Regions from separate parts of the Camelimonas sp. ID_303_24 genome, predicted to be linked through region 1. Evidence: predicted binding sites of a transcription regulator. Region 1 holds the regulator's gene; the other holds the start of a gene.
The links. The regulator PhoB, encoded in region 1, activates phosphate uptake and scavenging genes when phosphate is short. The targets are predictions, from matches to a motif close to TGTCATNNANCTGTCAT.

Region 1 (7,345 bases):
GGATCATGATGGCGTCGACGTAACGCGACATGACGCGGGCGGTGTCGGCGATGGTCTCGCCGCGACCAAGCTGCATCTCTGCGCCGGTCAGCATGATGGTTTCGCCGCCCAGTTCGCGCATGGCGAGATCGAAGGACACGCGGGTTCGCGTCGATGGCTTGTCGAAGATCATCGCCAGGGTTTTGCCGGTCAGCGGGCGAAAGTCGGAGCGCTCGCCCCGCCGACGCGCCGCTTTCAGGCGCTTGCTGATCTCAAGAACATGGCGCAACTGCTCACCGCTAAAATCGGTGAGGTCAAGGAAGTTGCGCCGCTGCTGCGACGAAGCCGACAAATTCTGATCCTTCAGTAACTCCGGTGACAGACTGACGGGGTCGCCAGGCGACGCCGTCCCGAAACGCACGTTCATCACGCCGCTCCCGCCGCGGCGCCGCGCACCTCGCGCTGCAGGCGCCCCGCCGTGGCCTCAAGCCGGGCAAGACCTTCCCGCGCCTCATCCTCCGTGATGGTGAGCGGCGGCAACAGCCGGACGGTGTTGTCGCCAGCGCCGACCAGGATGAGCTTTTCATCCAGCGCCGCCGCCGCGAAATCGGTGTTGGGCACATTGAGCTTCAGGCCCAGCAGCAGCCCCTCGCCCCGCACCTCGGCGATGATGTGCGGAAAGCGGTCGCGTAGTTCGGCGAGGCGCTGGCGCAGCGCCAGGCTGATCTGGTTGACATGATCGAGAAAGCCCGGCGCCAGCACCACGTCGAGCACGGCGTTGCCAACCGCCACCGCCAGCGGATTGCCGCCGAAGGTGGTGCCGTGCGTGCCGGCGGTCATGCCCTTGCCGGCCTCCAGCGTCGACAGGCAGGCGCCCAGCGGGAAGCCGCCGCCGATGCCCTTGGCGATGGCCATGATATCGGGCGTGACGCCGGACCATTCATGGGCGAACAGCTTGCCGGTGCGGCCGACGCCGGTCTGCACCTCGTCGAGGATCAGCAGCAGGCCATTGTCGTCGCACAGCTTGCGCAGTTCGCGCAGTTTGGCGGGCGGCACAACGCGCACGCCGCCCTCGCCCTGCACGGGCTCGATGAGGATGGCGGCCGTGGCCGGGCCAATGGCGGCTTTCAACGCCTCCGCGTCATCCACCTTCACCTGGTCGAAGCCATCCACCTTCGGGCCAAAGCCTTCCAGATATTTGGCCTGACCGCCGGCGGCGATGGTGGCCAGGGTGCGGCCATGGAACGCGCCCTCGAAGGTGATGATGCGATAGCGCTCGGGCTGCCCGTTGGCCGCGTGATATTTGCGGGCCATCTTGATGGCGCACTCCAGCGCCTCGGCGCCCGAGTTGGTGTAAAACACCTGATCCGCGAAGGAGTTGTCGACCAGTCGCTGGGCCAGCCGCTCGCCTTCCGGAATCCGGAACAGGTTGGAGGTGTGCCAGAGCTTGCCGGCCTGCCGGGTCAGCGCCTCCACCAGATGCGGATGGGCGTGGCCGAGCGAATTCACGGCGATGCCGGAGCCGAAGTCGAGATATCGCTCGCCATCGCGCGTCGTCAGCCAGACGCCCTGGCCCTGCTCGAACTGAAGATCCACACGCGCAAAAGTTGGCAACAGCGGCGACGTCACTGACCGCACTCCCTGATGGCGACGCCGGCCCCGACATCAACTTTGCCGTATTCGCCGTCAGGCTGCGTCGCGCCTGCGAACGCGGGATCGGGGCGCCAGCGCCCAGAGCCCAATCGTTCATGAAAATCAAAGTGCCGCCCTCACGAAGGGCGGCACCGGCTGTATTTTATGCCGGGCGACAATTCTGTCAATTACGGGATGCATTTACACCGCGACGCCAGACAGGCTCCCGGTTTCGGGCCAGATCCAGACCAGGTCGGGACCAGGCCAAGGCGAAGTTCCTGCCGGTTCCGGCCAGTGGCGCGGAGCAGCCAGGCGGCGGATCATGACGCCGGCGTGCAACAGTCACGCGACAATGACGGCGTGCCTTTGCCGCCATATGTGTTATCCAGCGGCAACCGCCCGTCCAGCCTCCCACGTCCGTAAAATCGTTGAAAAAAGATGATCACGGACTCGTTTTCATCATGTTCCTGGGGAAAACGGTGGGGAGCGGACTGCTGCGGTTGAAGCCCTGTCCCGCCATCTTGTATGGTCCTGGACATATCCCACGACATATCGTGGCGCCGTTACCTTGGCGAATTGATGTTTTGCGTAGCTGAACCAGTTCAGCGCGTTTACGCAGATTTTCTGCATGACCGAATTTGGTGCGGAGGGACGGATGAGCGAGGCTGGAAGCGGCTGGAGCGACGAACGCGTCGAACTGCTGAAGAAGCTCTGGTCGGAAGGGCTCAGCGCCAGCCAGATCGCCACCGCCATGGGCGGCGTGACGCGTAACGCGGTGATCGGCAAGGTTCATCGCCTTGGCCTGTCCGGCCGGGCAAAATCACCATCGGGGAGCGCGCAGAAGCCGCGCAAGACCGTTTCCGTCGCCGCACCGCGCGTCGCGACGACAACCGCGCGGGCCACCGCCAGCATTCCGCTGGTGCAGGGCAACACGGCGCTGGCCGCCGTCGCCGCTGCGCCTGAGCGCCCGATGGAAACGCCGGCGCCTGCGGCCGTCGCCGCCGTGTCGTCCTCTCCGGCCATCGCCGCGCCGGAATCCCAGCGCGTCACCATCATGGAACTGCGCGAGAACATGTGCCGCTGGCCCATGGGCGATCCGACCACGGCGGATTTCTGCTTCTGCGGCAACCGGACGACGCCGGGCATTCCCTATTGCACCTTCCACAGCCGCATCGCTTACCAGCCGCCGGAGCGTCGCCGCGACCGCCGCAGCAACTGAGCCGGCGGCGGCCGCCAGCCATCGCGCCGATCCAATGCCCGCGCCCGTCGCGGGCATTTGCTTTTTGGTGCTTTTTGGTTTGCCGGCGCGCACCGCCTTCGCGCGGCAAGACTTCAGGCGCGCACAAAAAACCCGCCGGCGCGGCGGGTTTTGCAATGACGGGCATCCAGCCTGTGCAACCAGACCACGCCGGGGGCGATCTGCCTTACGGCCCTGATCTGGCGCATTGTCCTGACGCAGGACGGCGACCGCCCCGCTGAAAACCGGCCCCCCCAACAACACCCCCGCTCAGGAGCGGGCGAAGGTTTCATCGAACGAATAGCCCGCCCCGCGAACCGTGCGGATCGGATCGGGCTGGCGCGGCCGGTTGATGGCCTTGCGCAGGCGGCCCACATGCACGTCCACCGTGCGCTCGTCGATATAGACGTCCCGGCCCCAGACGCTGTCGAGCAACTGTTCGCGGGTGAACACCCGGCCTGGGCTCTGCATCAGGAATTCCAGCAGGCGAAATTCGGTGGGGCCCAGATGCAGCTCGCGATCCGAGCGGCGGACGCGACGGGTTTCACGGTCCAGCTCGATATCTCCGGCGGTCAGCAGCGCCGCCACGTGGCCCGGCTTGGCGCGGCGCAGCAGGGCGCGAACGCGGGCCAGCAGCTCCGGCACCGAGAATGGCTTGACCACATAGTCATCGGCGCCAGTGGCAAGGCCGCGGATGCGCTCCGCCTCCTCGCCCCGCGCCGTCAGCATGATGACCGGCAGGCGCGCCGTCTCCTCGCGCTGGCGCAGGCGGCGGCACAGCTCGATGCCGGAAAGGCCTGGCAGCATCCAGTCCAGCAACGCCAGATCCGGCGGCGCCTCCAGCAGGCGCACCTCGGCCTCGTCGCCGCGCGCCACGGCATCCACAATATAACCCTCAGCTTCAAGGTTGTAACGCAGCAGCAGGGAGAGGGATTCCTCATCCTCAACAATCAGAATGCGCGTCGCCATATTCCACTCCACGCCCGGCGGACTTCTCACGCCCCGGCGGTTCTCCGGCCAGCGGCGCGATCCCGCCAGCCTCTGCGGCATGTCGCGCCTGCCCGGAGCCAGTCACAGCTCCGCCAGGCGCCCGTCCATGCCCTGCCCCCAGCCCGATGCAGTGCATCAGGGAGAGCGGCGCCCTCTTTTGCCTGGCGGCGGTCCTGGCCCGAAAGCCCCGTCTCAGCCCTCGCCCACGCGGGCGAAGCTGGTGTCATCATTTTTCGGCCGCTCGCTGACCAGCGGATTGCCGGTGACCAGGTAATAGATCGTCTCGGCGATATTGGTGGTGTGATCGCCGATGCGTTCGATATTCTTGGCGCAGAACAGCATGTGGGTGCAGAAGCCGATATTGCGCGGATCTTCCATCATATAGGTCAGCAACTCACGGAATAGCGATGTGTACAGCGCATCGATTTCGCCATCGCGCTTCCAGACGTCGATGGCGACGTTGACGTTCTGCTGGGTGAAGCCGTCAAGCACGTCCTTGAGCTGTTCCTGGACCAGGTCGCTCATGTGCTCGACGCCGACGACAATGCGGGTCGGCTGCATCTGGCCGCTGATGGCCACGGCGCGCTTGGCGATGTTCTTGGCCAGATCGCCAATGCGCTCGACGTCGCCGGCGACGCGGATCGCCGAGATGATCTCGCGCAGGTCCACCGCCATCGGCTGGCGTTTGGCGATGGTGAGAATGGCGTTTTCCTCGATCTCGCGCTGCAGGCTGTCGAGGCGGGCGTCAGTGTTGATGACCGACTGGGCCAGTTCGGCGTCGCGGCGCACCAGCGCGCGGGTCGCGTCATCCAGCATCTTCTCGGCGATGCCGCCCATTTCGACCACGCGGTTGCGCAGGGCGGCGAGTTCGGCGTCATAGGCGGAAACGATATGTTCGGCCATGCTCTGTCTCCCTGGACCATCAACCGGCGGTTGCCGGCGATGTCCGTGCTGTTCTGGCGGAGGGGGCGGCCTCGCCCTCGCCTCCGGGTCATGTTGCTGTTCCTCAGGCCCGTCATCGCGCGGGGCGCGGGCGCTGACCGGCGCCCGTCAGCCGAACCGGCCGGTGATGTAATCCTGCGTCCGCTGGTCGGATGGGGTGGTGAAGATGCGCGAGGTCTCGTCGAACTCGACCAGTTCGCCCAGATACATGAAGGCGGTGTACTCGGAGCAGCGGGCCGCCTGCTGCATGTTATGGGTGACGATGGCGATGGTATACTCGGCCTTCAGTTCGTCGATCAGTTCCTCGATCTTGGCGGTGGAGATCGGGTCGAGCGCCGAGCACGGCTCGTCGAGCAGGATCACTTCCGGCTTGATGGCAACGGTGCGGGCGATGCACAGGCGCTGTTGCTGGCCGCCAGAAAGGCTCTGCCCGCTGGCGTGAAGCTTGTCCTTCACCTCGTTCCACAGGGCGGCGCGGCGCAGCGACGACTCGACCCGTTCATCCATCTCGGTTTTCGAGAGCTTCTCGTAGAGCCGCACGCCGAAGGCGATGTTGTCATAGATGGTCATCGGGAACGGCGTCGGCTTCTGGAACACCATGCCGACCCGCGAGCGCAGCAGGTTCTTGTCCTGCTTTGGCGACAGGATATTTTCCCCGTCGAGCAGAACCTCGCCGTCGGCGCGCTGGCCCGGATACAGGTCATACATGCGGTTGAGAATGCGCAGCAGCGTGGACTTGCCGCAGCCGGAAGGTCCGATGAACGCGGTGACCTTGCGCTCATACAGCGGCAGCGAGATGCCTTTCAGCGCCAGCGCATCGCCGTAATAGAACTTGAGGTTGCGGACCGAGATCTTCTCGTTCGCGGTTTCCTGGGCGTGGGGCATCTGGCGTCTGGCTCCGGCAGGCTGCATGGGGCGCGCCGACGACACGGCGGCGGATTGTGCGACGGTCATGTTCATGGGCGGCCTCCGTTCACTGGCGGCTCCTGGACGCGATGACGCGCGCCAGGATGGAGAGGGTGAGCACCGACAGGGTGATGATCAGGGCGCCGGTCCAGGCAAGCTGCTGCCAGTCCTTGTAGGGCGACAGGGCGAACTGGAAGATCACCACCGGCAGGCTGGCCATCGGGCCGTTGATGTTCGCGCCGCCGAACTGGTTGTTCAGCGCGGTGAACAGCAGCGGCGCCGTCTCGCCGGAAACGCGGGCGATGGCGAGCAGCACGCCGGTGACCATGCCGGCGCGGGCGGCGCGGTAGGCGATGCGGCGGATCACCAGATGACGCGGCATGCCAAGGGCCGAGGCCGCCTCACGCAACTGGTTGGGCACCAGGTTCAGCATGTCCTCCGTGGTGCGCACCACCACCGGGATGACGATGATCGACAGGGCGACCGCGCCGGCGAAACCGGAGAAGTGGCCCATGCGCACCACCATCACCTCGTAGACGAAGAGGCCGATGACGATGGACGGGGCGCTGAGCAGGATGTCGTTGATGAAGCGAACCACCAGCGACAGTTTTCCATGCGCGCCGTACTCGGCCATGTAGGTGCCGGCGAGGATGCCAACCGGCGTGCCGATCACCACGCCCATCACCGTCATGATCAGGCTGCCGACGATGGCGTTGAGCAGACCGCCGGCGGAGCCGGGCGGCGGGGTGTTCTGGGTGAACACGTCCAGCGACAGGCCGCTGAAACCATTCCAGAGCAGGGCGGCCAGGATCAGCACCAGCCAGGCCAGGCCGAACAGCGATGCGGCCATGCACAGGCCCATCATCAGGTTGGAGCGGCTCTTGCGGCGACCGTAGAAAGGATTGGCGTTGCTCATTGGCTTATTTCCCGCCCTTCATTTCAAGGCGCAGCAGCATGTAGCGCGCGATGGCGAGCACGATGAAGGTGATGACGAACAGCAGCAGGCCAAGGGCAATCAGCGAAGACGTGTAGATATCTCCAACCGCTTCGGTGAACTCGTTGGCGATGGTGGCCGAGATCGTCGTGCCTGGCGCCAGGATCGACGCCGAAATCTTGTGGGCGTTGCCGATGACGAAGGTCACCGCCATGGTTTCGCCGAGAGCGCGGCCGAGGCCCAGCATGACGCCGCCGATGACGCCGACCCGGGTGAAGGGCAACACGACGTTTTTCACCACTTCCCAGCGGGTGCAGCCGATGCCGTAAGCGGCTTCCTTCAGCACCGGCGGGACGGTCGAGAACACGTCGCGGGCGATCGAGGTGATAAACGGCAGCACCATGATGGCGAGGATCAGGCCGGCGGTGAGCATGCCAATGCCGTAGGGCGGCCCCGCGAACACCGCATTCAGCACCGGAATGGGGCCGAACACCGCGATGAGGAATGGCTGCACCGTGGTCTGCAGGAAGGGCGCGAAGACGAACAGACCCCAGATGCCGTAGATGATCGAGGGAATGCCGGCCAGCAGCTCAATGGCGATGCCGATCGGCCGCCGCAGCGACATGGGGCAAAGCTCGGTGAGGAAAATGGCGATGCCAAGCCCCACCGGCACGGCGATCAGCATGGCGATCAGCGACGTGACGATGGTGCCGTAGATGGGCGCG
Region 2 (7,345 bases), on a different contig from region 1:
GCGCGGAGCCTGGCTGGTGTGCGCCGAGGCGGGCCGCCGCTGGCGCGATGCGGAGCGCGGCGGCGCCATCGTCAACATCGCCTCGATCACCGGCTATCGCGTCGCCCAGGCCATCCTGCCTTACGCCGCCTCCAAGGCGGCCGTCGTCCACATGACCAAGGCGCTGGCGCTTGAATGGGCCCGCTATGGCATCCGCGTCAACGCGCTGGCGCCGGGCTACATCCTCACCGATCTCAACCGCGATTTCTTCGACACCGAGCCGGGCAAGGCGATGATCCGCCGCGTGCCCATGCGCCGGCTGGGCAAGGAGGCGGATCTCGACGGGGCCATGCTGTTGCTCTCCACCGACGCCTCCAGCTGGATGACCGGCGAAGTGATCGTCGTGGACGGCGGCCATCTGGTGTCGCCGCTGTAATACCAGGCGGCGATGGAGTGACGCATCGCTGTCTGGCGAAGCCCATGCGGCGCGACGAATTTCCATCAGGACATGCGTCGCGCCCAGCGCAGGCAAGTCAGGGTGCGGCGGCATCTCCGCATCATGCTCCAAATCGCTGGGTTGCGCAGGGCGCGGGCGTTATCCTGCCCTGGTGGCGGGGACGCCGCTACGGTTTCTGGCCGTCTGCTCCCCGTACGTCGGGGTTGGGAGGCGGGTGGATGAGGTGGCTTTTCAGATTTGCCGCCGGTTTGCTGGCGGTCGGGGTTGTTGCCGCTGGCGGCGCAATCCTGTTTGGCGGGCCGCGACAGCCCCCGGTATTCCCGGGGCTGTCCGAGGCATTCGGCGCGGTCGACTACAGCAGCCTGCCGCCATTGTCATATTACGCTGGCGCTGACGGCGTCAGGCTGGCCTACAGGCGCTATCCGGCGCAGGAGAGGGCGGGAGGGCAGGGTCCCGCCGGTTCTGTCGTGCTGGTTCACGGATCCTCAGCCACCAGCAACAGCATGCACGCGCTGGCCCTCGCGCTGTCCGGCGCGGGGCATCCGGCATACGCGCTGGACATCCGGGGGCATGGCTCCAGCGGCGTGAAGGGCCATGTCGACCGCATCGGCCAGCTTGATGATGACCTTGCCCGTTTCATGGAAGATGTGAAGCCGGTTGGCCCGGTGACGCTTGTGGGGTTTTCATCAGGCGGCGGTTTTGCCCTGCGCATTGCCACCGGGTCTGGGGCGAGGCAGTTTCAGAGCTATCTTCTGCTGGCCCCTTTTGTCAGCATCGATTCACCTGCGCAGCGCCCCAATTCGGGCGGCTGGGTCAGCGTCGGCATGCCTCGCGTGGTGGCGCTGATGGTGTTGAATGGCCTGGGCATCAGTGCTGGCAACGGGCTTCCCGTAGCCCGTTTTGGCGTCAATCCACGCAATCAGGAACGGCAGACCGGCGCGTATGACTATAATCTGCTGCTGAATTTCGGGCCGCCGCTTGACTACAGGGCCGCCATCCGCGCCGTGACCACGCCGCTGATGGTGGTGGCTGGCGCAGCCGATAACATGTTTCATGCCGACCGCTTTGCAGAAGTGTTCGCCCCTGCTCCCGGATTGGTCGGGGTGCGGCTGGTTCCAGGCGTCGATCACGCGGGGCTCATTCTTGCGCCGGCGGCCCTGGCGGAGATCGTTGCGTCGGTGCACGCCTTGCAGACGGGTAGCCGCTGAGGGCAGGGCCGGACGCATTCGCAAGGCCGGCTTCTCTCAGGGGCTGTTCCCACCCAGCGCGCGCGTCAGCCAAGCCCCGCGAGTTCGCAGATTTCCTCTGCGGCGATGGTGGCGGTCAATTCACCGGCGCGCACCGCGCTTTCGATCTGCGGCACGCGTTCGCGCACCGCCGGGTCGCGACGCAGGCGCGCGTGCATGCGCTCTTCCACCAGCGTCCACATCCAGCGCACTTCCTGGGCGCGGCGCTTGGCCTGCAATTCGCCCACGGCGTCGAGCTTGCGGCGGTGGTCGAGCACGTTCTCCCACATCTTGTCGAGGCCGGTGTTGGCAAGCCCGGAGATGGTGACCACCGGGGGCGACCAGACCTTCGAGGCCGGCGCGAGAATATGCAGCGCCGCCAGATACTCAGCGGCGGCGGCGCGGGCGCGCTTCAGGCCGTCGCCGTCAGCCTTGTTGACGGCGATCATGTCGGCCATCTCGATGATGCCCTTCTTGATGCCCTGCAATTCGTCGCCGGCGCCTGGCAGCATCAGCACCAGAAAGAAATCGGTGAGATCGGCGACGGTGGTTTCCGACTGGCCGACGCCCACGGTCTCCACGATCACCACGTCGAAGCCGGCGGCTTCGCACAGCAGGGTGGTTTCGCGGGTCTTGGCGGCGACGCCGCCCAGGGTGCCGGCGCTGGGGGAGGGGCGCACAAAGGCGTTGGGATCAATCGCCAGCCGCGCCATGCGGGTCTTGTCGCCGAGAATCGAGCCGCCGGTGCGCGTCGAGGAGGGGTCCACCGCCAGCACCGCCACCTTGTGGCCCGCCTGGGTGAGGTTGGAGCCGAGCGCGTCAATGGTGGTGGATTTGCCCACGCCTGGCACGCCGGTGACGCCGAGGCGGATGGAGCCGCCGGTGCGGGGCATCAACATCTGCAACAGCTGGCGGGCGGCGAGGCGGTGATCTTCCCGGCGCGATTCCACCAGCGTGATGGCGCGCGCCAGCGCGGCGCGGTCGCCGGCAACCAGCCGCCCGGCGAGGTTCGCGACATCAATGGCCGGAGGGCGTGGGGAAGTCTGGACGGTCATGTTCGCTCCGGGAGCATTCTCCAGCGGGGCTGACGTTGCCCTGCATCAGGAAAATGCGCCAAATCAAAAAGGCAGGGTAAGGTTCCGGCTCAGTTGACCGGATGTCCCGGGGCAAAGGCCAGGCCTGTCTTTGCCCCATTCAGTCCTGGTCAGTCACAACCGCATCTGGCCCCGCAACGTCGCCCGTTTGCGACGGCGGCGCCTGAAGCAGCCATAACCCGGTGGATTGATTCCGGCCAGCCCGCCAGATCCCGTTCAGGGCGGCGGCGGCGCCATGATGGCGCCCATATGCTGGCGCGTTGTGCGCCGCTTCCGATTCAATTGCGCTGAACTGTCATGACCGATCCGCTCTCCATCAATCGCCGCAACCTGTTCGCCATCGCCGGCGGCGCACTGGCTGGCCTCGCCATCGCCCGCCCGGCCCTGGCGGCGGAAGGCGACGCGGACGTTTATGTCGTGACCAACCGCAAACCGGTGGAGGGCGCCGCGGAGCGTCCATGGTTCAGCTGGCAGCGCTCTGGCGGCACCCGCGTCGTCAGGGCGGTGCTGAAGGACGGCGGCAAGTCCCTGCTGGGGCGGGCGGTGTCCACGGTGGCCGGCCGCTGGAGCCTGGTGAGCGTCGAAGGGCTGGGGCCGAACGATCCCGTCGCCACCCTGGCGGGCGCCGTAGCTGGCCACGACCTGCTGTTCTACGTGCACGGCTACAAGACCTCATTCGAAACCAGCGTGCTGGACGCCCACGAGCTGGCCAGCGGCATCGCTTTCGATGGACAGACCGTCGCCTTCTCCTGGCCGTCGAAAGACGCGCTGATCGACTATGGCTACGACCGCGAAAGCGCCATGTGGTCGCGCGACGCCCTGCAGGACGTGTTCGAGGCCCTGGGGCGCAGCCCGAGCGGCGGCAAGCTCAACATCATCGCCCATTCCATGGGCGCGCTGCTGACCCTGGAGACCCTGCGCCAGCTCTGGGCGCTCAGCGGCTCCACCGATCTCGCCGCCCGTATCGGCGCCATCGTGCTGGCGGCGCCGGACATTGATGTGGACCTGTTCGCCACCTCGCTGAAGCGCATCGGGCCGCTGGCCTCGCACATCACGGTGATTGGCTCGACGAAGGACCGGGCGCTGGCGGTGTCCGGCCAGCTCGCTGGCGGCGTGTCGCGGGTCGGCGCCTCGGTGCGCGAGCAGCTGGAGCCGCTGGGCGTCAAGGTGGTGGACGCTTCGGACTATGGCTGGGGCGTCATCGGCCACGACGTGTTCCTGTCCAACAAGGACGTGCGCGCCGTGGTGCGCCGCGCCGTTGAACGCGGCGCCAAAGCCCAGGATTGAGGCCCAGAACTGGCTCTGGCCTGGCCGGGCAAGGCCGGACCAGGCCAGATGCGCCTATTTTCCTGACTGTTGCGGGCTCATTGTCTGGCCAGGCGTCTGGTTCCGCGTCTGCTCCTTTGCCTGCTCCTGGCCAAGCCCCGACGCGTAAGCCATGACGTGGAAGATCACGTTCTGCTCCATGACGCCCTGAAACAGGTGCGCCCAGGGGCCGCCAGCGTAGATCGCCACATCGTCGCCGCCATGGGTCTCGGATGCCAGCGGAACCAGCGCCTGCTGTTTGTGGTCGGGGTTGCTGGTCTTGCCGGCGTCCAGCTCCTCCCGCGCCGCCGGCTGGCTTGAACCGGGGCCGTTCATGTAGCCAAGCGTGCTGTACGGCTTGCCGTCGGCGCCCTTGCCGGCGAGGCCCATCACCGGATTGCCGCGCGGCGGGTAGCCGGCCATGGTGAACACATGGCTGTGGTCGGCGGTGACCACCACCAGGGTGTCGTTCAGGTTCACCTTGTCCAGCGCCATCTTCACCGCCGCGTCCAGGGCGATGGTGTCGGTGAGCGCCCGCCAGGCGTTGCCGGCGTGGTGCGCGTGGTCGATGCGCCCGGCCTCGACCATCAGCACATAGCCTTTGTCATTTTTCGACAGGATGTCGATGGCCTTGCCGGTCATCTCCGCCAGCGATGGTTCGCCGGCCCTGTCTTTGGCCCGATCGGTCTCATATTGCATGTGGCTGGGCTGGAACAGGCCAAGCAAGCGTCTGGTGAGGGCGGGATCGGCGGCGTCGAACTGGGCCTGGTTCCAGACATAGGTCGCGTCATTGCGCCTGCGCCGCCATTCCTCCACCAGGTTGCGGCCATCGGCGCGGGCGCCCGTGCGTTTCGGGTCCTCCGGGTCCCGCGTTTCCTTTGGCAGGAAATTGGCCCGGCCGCCGCCCAGCATCACCTCGAAGCCGTCGCCGGCCGGCCATTCGATCATCTGCGCGGCGATATCCTTGCAGCCTTTCGCTTTCTCGGCCGCCGGAACCTCCGTGTCGTTCTCCCAGTCGCGGTCAGCCGCTTTGGCGTAAGCGGCGGCCGGCGTCGCATGGGTCAGGCGGGCGGTCGAGACGATGCCGGTGGCGCGCCCGTCCTGTTCCGCCAGTTCGAAGAGGGTGGTGACAGCCGCCGCCTTCTGGCTGTCGCAATCGCCGCGGCGGATCTGCTGGGTGACGCCGAGCGTGCCGTTCACCGATTTGACGCCTGAAACCAGCGCCGTGGCGGTGGGGGCGGAATCCGCCACCTGGGCGTCATGGGTCCAGGTTTTGGACAGGGCCACATGCGGCAGCCGGCGCTCGAAGGTGAGCCAGTTGCTTTCGCCGTCGACGCCGCGCCGCTGTCCTTCCAGTATGCGCGAGGCCGTCACCGTGGGCACGGACATGCCGTCGCCAATGAACAGGATGACGTTGCGGGCGCGGCCCTGCACGGGCTTGCGGGCGAGGATGGCCTGCAGGTCCTTGTGCGCGGCCTGAAAGTAGCTGTCGCCGGCCTGGGCCACCGGCGCTTCGCTGGCGGCAGGTTGCGCCGCGGCAGGTTGCGCCGCAGATTGCGCGGAATGCCATCCAATGCCAGTGACCGCCACAGCCGCCATCCAGAATGTCCGCTTCATGCCGTGTGTCCAATGCTGTTGGGCGTCGTGAGTTGTCGCCAGCGATTGTCTCCTGCGCATGTCACAGAATTGTTGCGAAAGTCACATGGTCAATGGCTGTCATCCAGCTTTTGTAAGCACGTGCTCCCTCTCGCTGGCAGGCGAACGCGATTCGCCGCCAGAAAAAGGGGAATGAGACATGCGGAACAAATTTGCAGGTATGGGCGCGTTGCTTGCCATGACGGCGATCGCCAGCCTCACGGGGGCGCCTGCTTTCGCCGCAGACGGAAACACCGGCCAGATCGACAACAGCGCCATTGGTCAGGAGGCGTTTCGCCCGCACGTCCGCACCTGGGGGCTGGTGTTCACGTTGCCGGAAGCTGTTGTCGGCAAGCTCAACGCCACGGTCGCTGGTCCGCTGAAGGAGCAGTTGCTGGCGCTCGGGCTGGAGACGGAAGCCATCCGCTCCAATATTCCCCACGTCACCGTGGTCCACATTCACAACCCGGACGAAAAGACGCCGGCCCGGATGCTTGCGGCCCTGCCCAAAGCCCCGGCTCCTGTGCAGGTGCAACTGAAAAAATTCTATACGACCGAAGCGGCGAAGGGCGCGGGCAGCCCGTGGTGGCTGGATCTGGGCGTGGTCAAGGAAGGCCCGGGTTATGAAACCCTGATGGCGTACAACACCGCGGCGACCGCTGCTCTGGCGCCTTTGCGCGACGGCCCGCTACCGCGCGTCACTGGCCCGGTCTATGCAAAGATGGGCGACGCCGGCAAGGAGCTGGTGCGCACGGTCGGCGTCAGCGGCGTCAATGTGGTGAAGGACGGCAAGGAAGCCCGGACCCACAACCCGCACAACACGCTGGTTTACAGCACGAAGCCGTTCACCCCGGCGATCAACGCGACGATGGACGGTCTGGCCGCCCACTTCAACGCCATTCTGCCGGAAGGCATGCCCACGACGTTTGACACGGTGTCGATTGTCGAGCTGGGCTTCTCTGGCAATGTCACCCGCGAGGTCTATCGCATCAATCTGAAAGACGGCTCGGTGCTGGACGTCGCCTCCGGCGAAACCGTCAAGCGCTGAGGTCTGTGGCTGAAACGGGAAAGGGCGCGGCTGATCCGCGCCCTTTTCGCCAGATTGCCGGACCTGTCAGGCCCCTGCGTCGCCAGCCGGCTTCAGTCGCATTGGCATGCCGCCCCGCGGGCGCAGGGTAATGCGCAGCTGCGGCTCCGGCGTCATGGGAATTTCCGGCTCGGGGGCAAATTTCCGGGCGAGGGTGGCCAGAATGGCGACGCCTTCCAGAATGGCGAACATCATGCCGATGCAGATGCGCGGGCCGCCGCCGAAGGGCATGAAGGCATGGCGCGGCCGGGCCTTCACTGCCTCCGGGGCAAAGTGATCGGGGTTGAACGCGTCAGGCTGCTCCCACAGCGTCCGGTGGCGATGGATGGCGTGAATCGGGAAAATCAGCGCCTCGCCCTTCAGCACCGGCTCTGCGCCCAGGGTCGTGTCCTCCGTGGCCGAACGCACAATGACGGCGGCCGGCGGGTAAAGCCGCATCGCCTCCTGCAGCACCTGACGGGTGAAAACCAGCTGGTTGATATTCTCTGGCGTGACGCCATGGGGCGCCACGGCCTCCACCTCGGCCCGCAGCCGCGCCGCCGCCTTCGGATACTGGCTGAGC

Region 2: a site for PhoB is predicted at 5,776-5,792, ahead of ACERNI_RS09010 (alkaline phosphatase). Genes of this name have one in related genera too.

What each region holds. Positions count from the first base shown of each region.
Region 1 is NZ_JBLLJM010000011.1:59,899-67,243, reverse strand. It holds gene argF (ornithine carbamoyltransferase) at 1-406, opposite strand, end outside; gene ACERNI_RS11565 (acetylornithine transaminase) at 406-1,608, opposite strand; gene ACERNI_RS11560 (GcrA family cell cycle regulator) at 2,267-2,830, shown strand; gene phoB (phosphate regulon transcriptional regulator PhoB) at 3,119-3,817, opposite strand; gene phoU (phosphate signaling complex protein PhoU) at 4,031-4,741, opposite strand; gene pstB (phosphate ABC transporter ATP-binding protein PstB) at 4,889-5,734, opposite strand; gene pstA (phosphate ABC transporter permease PstA) at 5,754-6,602, opposite strand; gene pstC (phosphate ABC transporter permease subunit PstC) at 6,607-7,345, opposite strand, start outside.
Region 2 is NZ_JBLLJM010000006.1:117,192-124,536, reverse strand. It holds gene ACERNI_RS09030 (SDR family NAD(P)-dependent oxidoreductase) at 1-415, shown strand, start outside; gene ACERNI_RS09025 (alpha/beta hydrolase) at 655-1,644, shown strand; gene meaB (methylmalonyl Co-A mutase-associated GTPase MeaB) at 1,710-2,717, opposite strand; gene ACERNI_RS09015 (alpha/beta hydrolase) at 3,054-4,043, shown strand; gene ACERNI_RS09010 (alkaline phosphatase) at 4,098-5,678, opposite strand; gene ACERNI_RS09005 (hypothetical protein) at 5,857-6,744, shown strand; gene ACERNI_RS09000 (cytochrome P450) at 6,811-7,345, opposite strand, start outside.